3 regions of the Candidatus Enterococcus lemimoniae genome follow, and region 2 is predicted to be linked to each of the others. Evidence: predicted binding sites of a transcription regulator. Region 2 holds the regulator's gene; each other region holds the start of a gene.
The links. The regulator CtsR, encoded in region 2, represses protease genes until heat stress. The targets are predictions, from matches to a motif close to TTGGTCAAAAAAGGTCAAANA.

Region 1: A5866_RS06300 (ATP-dependent Clp protease ATP-binding subunit) is a predicted target of CtsR. The motif match lies at 1,931-1,951, and genes of this name have one in related genera.
Region 3: A5866_RS16335 (ATP-dependent Clp protease proteolytic subunit) is a predicted target of CtsR. The motif match lies at 2,851-2,871, and genes of this name have one in related genera.

What each region holds. Positions count from the first base shown of each region.
Region 1 covers NZ_CP147248.1:1,313,019-1,317,022, forward strand. The annotation lists gene ptsP (phosphoenolpyruvate--protein phosphotransferase) at 1-1,058, opposite strand, end outside; gene A5866_RS06290 (phosphocarrier protein HPr) at 1,058-1,324, opposite strand; gene A5866_RS06295 (hypothetical protein) at 1,498-1,689, opposite strand; gene A5866_RS06300 (ATP-dependent Clp protease ATP-binding subunit) at 2,021-4,004, shown strand, end outside.
Region 2 covers NZ_CP147248.1:2,430,533-2,434,536, forward strand. The annotation lists rRNA gene A5866_RS11480 (23S ribosomal RNA) at 1-1,181, shown strand, start outside; rRNA gene rrf (5S ribosomal RNA) at 1,278-1,393, shown strand; tRNA gene A5866_RS11490 (tRNA-Val) at 1,408-1,480, shown strand; tRNA gene A5866_RS11495 (tRNA-Lys) at 1,487-1,559, shown strand; tRNA gene A5866_RS11500 (tRNA-Leu) at 1,572-1,653, shown strand; tRNA gene A5866_RS11505 (tRNA-Thr) at 1,685-1,757, shown strand; tRNA gene A5866_RS11510 (tRNA-Gly) at 1,766-1,837, shown strand; tRNA gene A5866_RS11515 (tRNA-Leu) at 1,848-1,933, shown strand; tRNA gene A5866_RS11520 (tRNA-Arg) at 1,964-2,037, shown strand; tRNA gene A5866_RS11525 (tRNA-Pro) at 2,122-2,195, shown strand; gene A5866_RS11530 (CtsR family transcriptional regulator) at 2,360-2,827, shown strand; gene A5866_RS11535 (ATP-dependent Clp protease ATP-binding subunit) at 2,832-4,004, shown strand, end outside.
Region 3 covers NZ_CP147248.1:3,424,649-3,428,652, reverse strand. The annotation lists gene A5866_RS16355 (O-acetylhomoserine aminocarboxypropyltransferase/cysteine synthase family protein) at 1-8, opposite strand, end outside; T-box leader at 169-424, opposite strand; gene A5866_RS16350 (hypothetical protein) at 573-929, shown strand; gene A5866_RS16345 (hypothetical protein) at 962-1,123, shown strand; gene A5866_RS16340 (hypothetical protein) at 1,465-1,899, opposite strand; gene A5866_RS16335 (ATP-dependent Clp protease proteolytic subunit) at 2,192-2,779, opposite strand; gene A5866_RS16330 (cation-translocating P-type ATPase) at 2,927-4,004, opposite strand, start outside.

The DNA of each region.
Region 1 (4,004 bases), 1.1 Mb from region 2:
ATTTCATGCGGTAATTGAAGATAAGGTAATTCTTTATCTCCACCGATATCCATTGTACGAACCACGACAGGTTTGCCGTTCATGCCTTCAAGTACTGCAGTATAAGCTGTATATTGTTCATCTTCTGTTGGGAAATCTGGAGAATCCATGTAAAGGAATTCTGTACGATATAAACCAACAGCTTCAGCACCATTGTTGTGTACGCCTTCTAAATCTTTAGGAGTACCAATGTTTGCAGCGAGCTCGATGTGTTTACCATCAGCAGTTACTGTTTCAGCATTTTTTAGTTTTTCCCATTCAACTTTAAGATCAGCATACTCTTTGCCTTTTGCTTCAAATTCAGCTTTTTCAGCATCAGTTGGGTGAACGATAACATCGCCATCGATTCCGTTAACCGCTAAAATATCGCCTTCTTTGACTTTGGCAGTGATTTCTTTTGTTCCTACGATTGCAGGAATTTCAAGAGAGCGAGCCATGATCGCTGAATGTGATGTACGTCCGCCAATATCTGTAACGAATGCTTTTACATACGTACGGTCCAATTGAGCAGTATCACTTGGTGTTAAGTCATGGGCAACCACAACAACTTCTTCGTTAATCATTGAAGGATTAGGAAGCGTTACACCTAGTAAGTGAGCTAAAATACGTTTTGCAACGTCACGAATATCTGCTGCACGTTCTTGCATGTAGGCATTGTCATCCATTGCTTCGAACATACCGATATACATATCAGTCACTTCTTTTAATGCTGATTCAGCATTTACTTTGTTATCTTGAATGTTTTGTTTGATTTGACCAATCATTTCTGGGTCAGCTAAAACCATTAAATGTGCGTCAAATACTTGTGCTTCTTCTTCACCAAGGCTTTGCGCTGCTTTTTCTCTGATTGCTTGCAACTCAGTCGTAGATTTTGCCAAAGCAGCATCCAAACGACCTTCTTCAGCAGATGTATCATCTACAGATTTTTTGTCGAAAGATAAATCAGGTTGAACTAACAGGTAAGCTTTAGCAATAGCGACACCATCACTTGCGGCAATTCCTTTTAGCATTTCAGACATTATTCTGACAATCCTTCTTTTTTCATTGTGTCTACGATTGCTGCTAATGCATCAGCTTCGTCAACACCGTCAACTGAGATAGTTACGTCTGAACCTTGGCCAACGCCTAGAGACATAACGCCCATGATTGATTTAAGGTTAACAGATTTACCTTTGTATTCTAAGTTGATATCTGAGTTGAATTTACTTGCAGTTTGTACTAATAATGTAGCTGGACGAGCGTGAATCCCTGTTTCTGCTACGATGTGAAAATCTTTCTTTTCCATATGAATCGGTCTCCTTCGTAAGTAAAATATTTTTTTATGTTAGGGTTTTCCTTTCTTGACACGTTTCAAGTGAAACTAGAATCGAGAAAATGCCCTTTCAATTTTTAAGATTACCATTTTTTGTGAGTAGATACAACACTTTTCACCTATTTTTTATCGATTGAAACCATCAATTAATTTTCTTCCTTCATATAACGATATATAATTCGTCCATTTAATCCAGCTTCCCCGACAAAAGACATTCGATCTGGTAAATTTTTCCAAACTTCTCTAAAGGCTGTAAAGTCTTGCGGTTCTATCACTAATTCAGAAATAGTGCCTTCTTTTAAGGCATTGATTTGTTCTTCAAATGGATTTTCATACATTGATCGATCACAGCTTTCACTTTTATTTTTATCCTCTAGGTATTGTATGACAAAAAAAGATAATTGTCTAAATTATACTTATTCATTATACAAATAAACTTAGATAACTTTAGAAAAATATAATAATTTTTATTATAAGTAAATTAAGCGTCTCACTCACTTTGTTTGACTGTGCTATTTATCGACTCAATTTAGAGTTCAATTGCTTGATTCTTACTAAAAAGATGCTATAATAATTTCAAAGGTCAAAAATGGTCAGCGAACTATTTGACCTTTTCTAGAGGCCTTTGATACAAAATCAGTCTTATTTTGAAAGGACGTGTTTTATCCTATGATTTGTCAAAATTGTCAACAAAATCCAGCAACGATCCACTTATATGCAAATGTTAATGGTCAAAGAAAACAACTGGACTATTGCCAAAGTTGCTATCAAAAATTAAAAGCACAAGCAAATGATACTCAACCAACAATGTCTCAACAAGATCCATTTGGTTTTGGAAGCTTAGATGATTTATACCGCTCTTTATCACGTCAAATGCAAGAACAACAAGGACACCCTAATGGTCAAACTCCGCCGACCCAATTTGGCGATGGTAACGGTTTTAACGGTGGTCAGCCCCCTAGAGGTGGTGCTGGACAATCGAATGGCTTACTAGGTGAATACGGCATCAATATCACACAAGCCGCTAGAAATGGTGATGTTGATCCAGTTGTCGGTCGTGATGAAGAAATCAAACGTGTGATTGAGATCTTAAATCGACGTACGAAAAATAACCCTGTCTTGATTGGCGAACCTGGTGTTGGTAAGACAGCAGTCGTTGAAGGATTAGCACAAAAAATTGTGGATGGTGATGTTCCGCAAAAACTATTAGACAAAGAAGTCATTCGTTTAGATGTTGTTTCATTAGTTCAAGGAACAGGTATTCGCGGTCAATTTGAAGAACGTATGCAAAAATTGATCGAAGAAATCAAGCAAGCAGAAAACATCATTTTATTCATTGATGAAGTACATGAAATCGTTGGCGCTGGTGCTGCTGGTGACGGCAATATGGATGCTGGAAATATTTTAAAACCAGCACTCGCTCGTGGTGAGTTGCAAATGGTTGGTGCAACGACATTAAATGAATATCGTATCATCGAAAAAGATGCTGCTTTAGAACGTCGGATGCAACCAGTCCGTGTAGATGAACCAACTGTCGACGAAACGATTGCTATTCTTAAAGGGTTGCAAAAACGCTATGAAGATTATCATCATGTAAAATACACTGATGAAGCAATCAAAGCCGCTGCAACTTTATCCAATCGTTATATCCAAGATCGTTTCTTGCCTGACAAAGCAATTGATCTTTTAGATGAATCTGGCTCTAAAATGAACTTGACGATCCAAATTGTCGATCCTAAAACGATTGAAATGAAACTTGCAGATGCTGAGCAACAAAAACAACAAGCCTCTGCTGAAGAAGATTTCGAAAAAGCGGCCTATTACCGTGATCAAATCAATAAGCTGCAAGCAATGAAAGAAAAACAAATCAGCGATGAAGAAACGCCAGTAATTGGTGAGAAAAATATCGAGGCCATCGTTGAACAAAAAACAGGAATTCCTGTCGGTGATTTAAAAGAAAAAGAACAAACACAGTTGAAAAATCTAGCGGTCGACCTAAAAGCTCATGTCGTTGGGCAAGACGATGCAGTTGATAAAGTATCCAAAGCTATTCGCCGAAATCGCGTTGGTTTAGGAAAACAAAATCGTCCGATTGGTTCTTTCCTATTTGTAGGACCAACTGGTGTTGGTAAAACAGAATTAGCCAAACAATTAGCATACGAACTATTTGGTTCGGAAGATTCTATGATCCGTTTTGACATGAGTGAATACATGGAAAAACATAGTGTCTCTAAATTAATCGGTTCCCCTCCAGGTTATGTTGGTTATGACGAAGCTGGACAATTAACAGAAAAAGTTCGCCGTAATCCATACAGTTTGATTTTACTTGATGAAATTGAAAAAGCTCATCCAGATGTATTGCACATGTTCTTGCAAATTCTTGATGATGGACGTTTGACGGATGCTCAAGGTAGAACTGTTAGTTTTAAAGATACAATCATTATTATGACAAGTAATGCTGGTACAGGTAATGTAGAAGCCAATGTCGGCTTCGGCGCTGCTCGTGAGGGGCTTACAAAATCTGTTTTAGGGCAGTTGAATAATTTCTTCACACCAGAATTCTTGAATCGTTTTGACGGTATCATTGAATTTAAAGCCTTAAGTAAAGAAAACTTGATGAATATTGTTAGCTTGATGTTAGATGAAGTCAACG
Region 2 (4,004 bases):
CTTCGGGAGAAGGGGTGCTGACTTCGGTCAGCCGCAGTGAATAGGCCCAAGCGACTGTTTATCAAAAACACAGGTCTCTGCAAAATCGAAAGATGAAGTATAGGGGCTGACGCCTGCCCGGTGCTGGAAGGTTAAGAGGATGGGTTAGCTTCGGCGAAGCTCAGAATTGAAGCCCCAGTAAACGGCGGCCGTAACTATAACGGTCCTAAGGTAGCGAAATTCCTTGTCGGGTAAGTTCCGACCCGCACGAAAGGCGTAACGATTTGGGCACTGTCTCAACGAGAGACTCGGTGAAATTTTAGTACCTGTGAAGATGCAGGTTACCCGCGACAGGACGGAAAGACCCCATGGAGCTTTACTGTAGCTTGATATTGAGTGTTTGTACCACATGTACAGGATAGGTAGGAGCCGATGAATCCGGAACGCTAGTTTCGGAGGAGGCGCTGGTGGGATACTACCCTTGTGTTATGAACCCTCTAACCCGCACCACTTATCGTGGTGGGAGACAGTGTCAGGTGGGCAGTTTGACTGGGGCGGTCGCCTCCTAAAAGGTAACGGAGGCGCCCAAAGGTTCCCTCAGAATGGTTGGAAATCATTCGCAGAGTGTAAAGGCAGAAGGGAGCTTGACTGCGAGACTTACAAGTCGAGCAGGGACGAAAGTCGGGCTTAGTGATCCGGTGGTTCCGCATGGAAGGGCCATCGCTCAACGGATAAAAGCTACCCTGGGGATAACAGGCTTATCTCCCCCAAGAGTCCACATCGACGGGGAGGTTTGGCACCTCGATGTCGGCTCGTCGCATCCTGGGGCTGTAGTCGGTCCCAAGGGTTGGGCTGTTCGCCCATTAAAGCGGCACGCGAGCTGGGTTCAGAACGTCGTGAGACAGTTCGGTCCCTATCCGTCGCGGGCGTTGGAAATTTGAGAGGAGCTGTCCTTAGTACGAGAGGACCGGGATGGACTTACCGCTGGTGTACCAGTTGTTCTGCCAAGGGCATTGCTGGGTAGCTATGTAGGGAAGGGATAAACGCTGAAAGCATCTAAGTGTGAAGCCCACCTCAAGATGAGATTTCCCATTTCTTTAAGAAAGTAAGACCCCTGAGAGATGATCAGGTAGATAGGTTGGAAGTGGAAGTGCAGTGATGTACGGAGCGGACCAATACTAATCGGTCGAGGACTTAACCAAAGAAACGAAATAAAAAAGTATTTTCGGAATGTTTGATTACTACTTCAATCCAGTTTTGAGTGAATAATCACTCAACTTAATAGTAACAACACCCAGTGTGGTGGCGATAGCGAGAAGGATACACCTGTTCCCATGCCGAACACAGAAGTTAAGCTTCTTAGCGCCGATTGTAGTGAAGGGTTTCCCTTTGTGAGAGTAGGACGTCGCCACGCTAAAGTGTTGTCTTGGAGGTTTAGCTCAGCTGGGAGAGCACCTGCCTTACAAGCAGGGGGTCGGCGGTTCGATCCCGTCAACCTCCATTTTTTGAGCCGTTAGCTCAGTTGGTAGAGCATCTGACTTTTAATCAGAGGGTCGCAGGTTCGAGCCCTGCACGGCTCATAGGAATATTTTGCGGGTGTGGCGGAATTGGCAGACGCACTAGATTTAGGATCTAGCGCCTTACGGCGTGGGGGTTCAAGTCCCTTCACCCGCATTTTTAGTCTCGTTTAATACTTGGCGAATACGCCGGCTTAGCTCAGTTGGTAGAGCATCTGATTTGTAATCAGAGGGTCGAGGGTTCAAATCCTTTAGCCGGCATCCAAATTGCGGAAATAGCTCAGTGGTAGAGCACCACCTTGCCAAGGTGGGGGTCGCGGGTTCGAACCCCGTTTTCCGCTTAGCTTGTTCGCCGGGGTGGCGGAACTGGCAGACGCACAGGACTTAAAATCCTGCGGTGAGTGATCACCGTACCGGTTCGATTCCGGTCCTCGGCATTGCAGTGACATACAGATGTATGACATGTAGCACCCATAGCTCAACTGGATAGAGTGCTTGACTACGAATCAAGAGGTTAGGGGTTCGACTCCCTTTGGGTGCATAGTTGATAGGTTTGACTGCGGATTAGAAGGTAATGTGTATTCGTTCCTTTTAAGCGTTTAGTCTTTTTTTATTATTATAGCTACGGGAAGTAGCTCAGCTTGGTAGAGCACTTGGTTTGGGACCAAGGGGTCGCAGGTTCGAATCCTGTCTTCCCGATTGAAAGAACAGAGTAATTGCTCTGTTCTTTTTTGTTCTAATGAAATACCCAATGCGTTATCTATATTTACTTTTTCTTATCAAATTAGGCATTCTCCTTTATTAAACAGTTGAAGTTATGTATAATTAAGGTCAGTATTAGTCAAGGGAAAAGGATGAGTGTGATGAGTAATCAAAATACTTCGGATTTAATAGAAGCATATCTAAAGAAGATTCTTGAAGAGAGCAGTAAAATTGAGATTCGCAGAGCCGAAATGGCTCATTTATTCAATTGTGTTCCATCCCAGATTAATTATGTTATCAATACACGCTTTACAATTCAACGCGGCTATTCTGTTGAAAGTAAACGTGGTGGCGGTGGTTACATTCGAATCGCCAAGGTTCAAATTTCTGATAGTGATCAATTGTTAAAACAGATTGCTCAGTTTACAGGCAATGAACTTTCAGAAAAAGATGCACTGATTTTTATACAAAAGTTGTACGAAGAAGAAGTGATCACCAAAAGAGAAGGAAACCTGATGTTGTCAGTTCTTGGAAAACAAGTTCTAGGCAAAGCAGGATCAAATGAAGATTATTTACGTGCTCAATTGATGCATTCATTTTTAGAACGTTTGAGTTACGAGGAGGAATGATAATATGGATGAATTATTTACAGAAAGTGCCAAGGCAGTCTTAGCCATTGCACAAGAAGAAGCAAAATATTTTAGGCATCAATCTGTTGGATCAGAGCATTTGCTATTGGCATTAGTTTTGGAGCCAAATGGAATTGCTGGGAAATCATTGCGCCAGTTGAATGCTGATAAAAACGATATTCGTGAAGAAATCGAACACTTGACGGGTTATGGTACTGTAAAAGCCTATCCTAAAGGTTCATACTTGCCTTATTCTCCTCGTGCAAAGCAAATTTTTGCATATGCTGGTGATGAAGCCAAGCGTTTAGGTGCACCAAATATTGGTACAGAACATATTTTATTAGGGTTATTAAGAGATGAAGATATACTAGCATCACGTATTTTATTGAATCTGGGCTTAAGTTTATCCAAAATGCGCCAGCTTTTAATGAAAAAAATTGGTATAACAGATCCACAAATGAGTGGTAATGTAGGACGTCGAAGAAATAATCAAGCTCAAAAAGCAGCACCAAAAGGAACGCCAACATTAGATTCTTTAGCACGTGATTTAACAAAATTAGCTCGTGAAAAAAATCTTGATCCAGTAGTTGGACGTTCACAAGAAGTTAGACGTTTGATTCAAATTTTAAGCCGTCGTACAAAAAATAACCCTGTTTTAGTTGGAGAACCTGGCGTTGGTAAAACAGCGATTGCTGAAGGGTTAGCTCAAAAAATCGTCAATGGTGAAGTGCCAGAAGATATGCAAGAAAAACGCTTGATGATGTTAGATATGGGCGCTTTAGTAGCTGGTACTAAGTATCGTGGAGAGTTTGAAGATCGGCTCAAAAAGGTGATCGATGAGATTTATCAAGATGGCGAAGTCATTTTATTTATTGATGAATTGCACACTTTGATTGGTGCAGGTGGTGCTGAAGGCGCAATCGATGCATCAAATATATTAAAACCAGCACTTGCAAGAGGTGAATTGCAAACAATCGGTGCAACAACATTAGATGAATATCAAAAGTATATCGAAAAAGATTCTGCTTTAGAACGACGTTTTGCCCGTGTGCAAGTTGATGAACCAACACCAGAGGAAGCAGAAGAGATTCTAAAAGGTTTACGTTCTCGTTATGAAGAACATCATGGTGTGGAGATTACAGATGATGCGCTACATGCAGCGGTTCAATTATCTGTA
Region 3 (4,004 bases), 990 kb from region 2:
TTTGTCATTATGCTTCATTCCTTTTCTATTTTTAATTATATTTATGCTATTTCCCTTTTTACACCACATGTCACCTTCTTGCATAATGACCACCTCTTCCTCTATTTATTCTCATTGGAAAGTAATTTGAATGAAACAAAAAAGCCGCTCTTTACTAGCTTTAGACTAGTAAAGGGCGACTGTCGCGGTACCACCTTTATTGGAATTTAAATCCATCTCAACCCAAACGCAGAATAACTTCTTGATTTGGTGCCTGGTTAACGGTAGCTGCCGTAAAAATCGAATTGATTTTTCCTCTCCAAGATCATTTTCGACAAGGGATCATTGCTTTCTTACACCAAACGAAAGCTCTCTGATACCAGTAAATCATTCGTTCACTGGTGATAAATGTCAGCTTGTGTACTCTTCTTTTCAATGAGTTTTTTATTAAAATCAATATTAGAACATTCTCATTTATTTGTCAACTTTTTTCTGCTATTTTCATTTTTTATAAATTTTTCTTTTAAATTGAGTGTCCTGTTTCTCTTTCTTTCCATTTTTTATTATAATTAGGGAAATTGGAGGTCGATTTAATGTCAGCAAGCAATGAAAAAGTGGATTTACTTTTATCTTATTTATCTGAAATCCACACAAAAAGCCTATCTTTATACGATTTAGTTACTAGCCGTCCACGTCCTGAAGATACTCGGATTCTTTTGAATATCAATGAGGTCTTCACTTATTATCATAGTGTGCGTGTTTTTTATTTTAGCAATAGTGAATTAACCAAATCAGAAGTTCAGCCCTTTTTTGCCGCTTTTGAAGATTTTTATTTTGAATTGAAACAAGTCTTCTTCCTTGAAGATAATGATAGTACGCTACTTTATAGTAAGTTATCTGCGATGAAAGATTCTTTTGAGCAGTTGACGAATGATTTTAATGTTTTATAATAGAGTAGATATTAGGTAAAGAAGGTGCCCAAATGGATCAAAGCGAAGTTGTAGATCGACTGCGTGAAGAGTTGGAGATTCCATTTTTTAATGGAACGATTGAAGAACGTGAATACACAGAAGCTGACTATCAAAAAATCAAATCAGATTTGGTTCAGTATTTTGATGATTATGTTCGTAATGTAGAAAATTAAGGTAGATCAACGCAGTATAGTTTAAAGGACTAAAACAAACTCTTCTACGAATTGTTTTAGTCCTTTTTTTGTCTAACTAGTCTAAATAATATAACTTACTTTACACAAAAACATATAATAAACAAATATTAAACGTTTAATAAAAATCAAGAAAAATAAAAAACCACCGGCTGAAAAGGCCGATGGAAAAGGAGTATTACTCAATAAGAGTAAAATGAAAAATAAAAAGGTTGTTGTTGGTATGAATATATAATACAACACATTTTTTCTTTTGTCTACTAAAAATAACATTAAAAAGAAATTAACCATCCCTATTTTTTGTCAATTTTTCATTTATTTTTTTATTTTTTTAACAAAAGATTGCTCATTCGAGTAATGGCAAATGAAATATCATCTGTTGCTTTATCTTGTTTTTCTTCTGAATGATTGAATAGATCGATATCTATGCCTTTTTCAGGATCTAAAGATAAAATCATTTCGTTACATCCAGCCAAGTATTCAATATATGAACGTTCAAATTTTTTGTGGATCCCCATCACACGTGCTGGCGGACGTAATTGCGTAACTTTTTCCAACATGATCGTATATTCTTTGGTACCATCTTGGAAGATGCGTTGGATTTCTGCAATTCTTTCTGGTGATAAATCTGCTGTTTTTTCTTCATCGATTGCTTTACGAACTTCTTCGTAATAGTCGTTCATTTTTTCGCCGACTTCTTCTGTTTCTTTGACAATATCATTGATGTTTTGCACATAATAGCCTAAATTTGGTTTCACAATTTTTCCTACTTTCTTTTAGTAATCACTCAATTTTACACTTTTTTATAGGTGGATGACAAGAGTAATCTGTAAAATGCTTATTTCCTTTTATTAATAGAAAAATAAACGGGTTTGGGACAAAAGTCGGTTCTCTTTTTGTTAAACATACTAATCCCGAATAAACGGTGGAAGCAGAAGCAGTCCCATCGGAAATAAGCTAGTATTCACAAAAATTTAAAGAACAATTTTCGTGAATACTAGCTTATTTCTCAGGCCTAGACGCTTCTGTCCCAACCTATTTTTCAATTATTTATTTAATTTCGTCACTTGTTTGGATGATCTTAGAAATCATGCCATACTCTTTTGCTTCATCAGCTGACATCCAGAAATTGCGGTCTGTATCTTTGGCAATTTTTTCATATGTTTGCCCTGTTGCTTCAGCAATCAAACGGTTGACACGTTCACGCATACGAATGATTTCTTTGGCTTCGATCTGAATCTCTGTACTTTGTCCTTGAACGCCGCCAGCAGGTTGATGGATCATGTAACGAGTATTTGGTAGACTGTAACGGTTCTTCGCATCAGCAGCTAGATAAATGGTAATTCCAGCACTTGCGACCCAACCAGTCCCGATCACGATTACTTCTGGTTTTACAAATTTGATCATATCATGAATCGTATCGCCAGCTTCAACGTGTCCACCTTGGCTATTGATGAAAATTTTGATTGGTTCATCATTCATCGCTGCCAGTAATAGCAATTGTGATGTTACTTCTCGTGCTAAATCTTGATTGATTTCACCATAGATCAAAATTGTTCGTTCTTCAAAAAGTTTTTTCATAAATGCATTTGGTTGTTGTTTCTCTTCTGTTTCTTCATTTTCATCTAAATAGTTCATAGTGAATAACCTCCATATTTTAAAGCTAAATGTCTATATTAATAATACCGCAATCTGAAAATTTGTCCACTTTTTTGACTTGTTTTGACCTTAAAAATAAAACAAAAATGTATCCGAAGACACATTTCTGTTTTATTACTATTGCCCTTAGCTTTTACCCATTCGACGTTGAACAAATTTTACGATTTCAACGATTGGAATAATCGCAAAGGATGTTCCAGCAACGATTCCCCATTGGTATCCATCTAGAGACGTTACGCTAAATAAGTCATTGAAACCTGGAATCAAGATCGTTGCAGCTAGTAATAGGAACGATACTAAGATTGCCCAGTTGAATGATTTATTTCTAAACAACCCAACTTTAAAGACTGATTGGTAAATAGATTTCACGTTAAAGGCATGGAACAATTGGATCAAACCTAATGTAGCAAACGCCATTGTTAAAGCATCACCATGTTGTAAGTCATACAAGGCTGTTGCTGATAAGTTTGGCATATTGGCTGCTGTGTGTGCTGGGAATTCGATCGCCATTTTGTATACGATCAACGTCAACGCACCTTGGGTAATCCCTTGATAGATCACACTGCTTAAAACACCGCCAGAGAAGAAGTTTGATTTCTTTCCGCGAGGCGCATGGCTCATCACGTCACGTTCAGCAGGTTCAACACCTAAAGCAATTGCTGGGAACGTATCGGTTACTAAGTTGATCCACAATAAGTGAACAGGTAGCAAAGTATCCCAAGCTAACATTGTTGCGATAAATAAGGTTAAAACTTCCCCTAAGTTGGCAGAAAGTAGATATTGAATTGTTTTTTGGATATTTGAGAAGACTTTACGTCCTTCCTCAACGGCTACGATGATCGTTGAGAAGTTGTCATCTGCTAAGACCATATCAGAGGCCCCTTTAGATACTTCTGTCCCCGTGATCCCCATGCCAATACCAATATCGGCTGCTTTCAATGCTGGTGCATCATTCACACCATCACCAGTCATGGCAACGACTTTCCCTTCTTGTTGCCAAGCTTTTACGATACGGACTTTATGTTCTGGTGAAACACGTGCATAAACGGAATAATGTTCAACGACTTTTGCAAAGGCTTCATCTGATAATTCATTTAATTCAGCACCCGTGATTACTGCATCATCGTCGCCTTCTTTGATAATGCCAAGACGAGCAGCGATTGCTTCGGCTGTATCTCTGTGGTCGCCTGTGATCATGATTGGG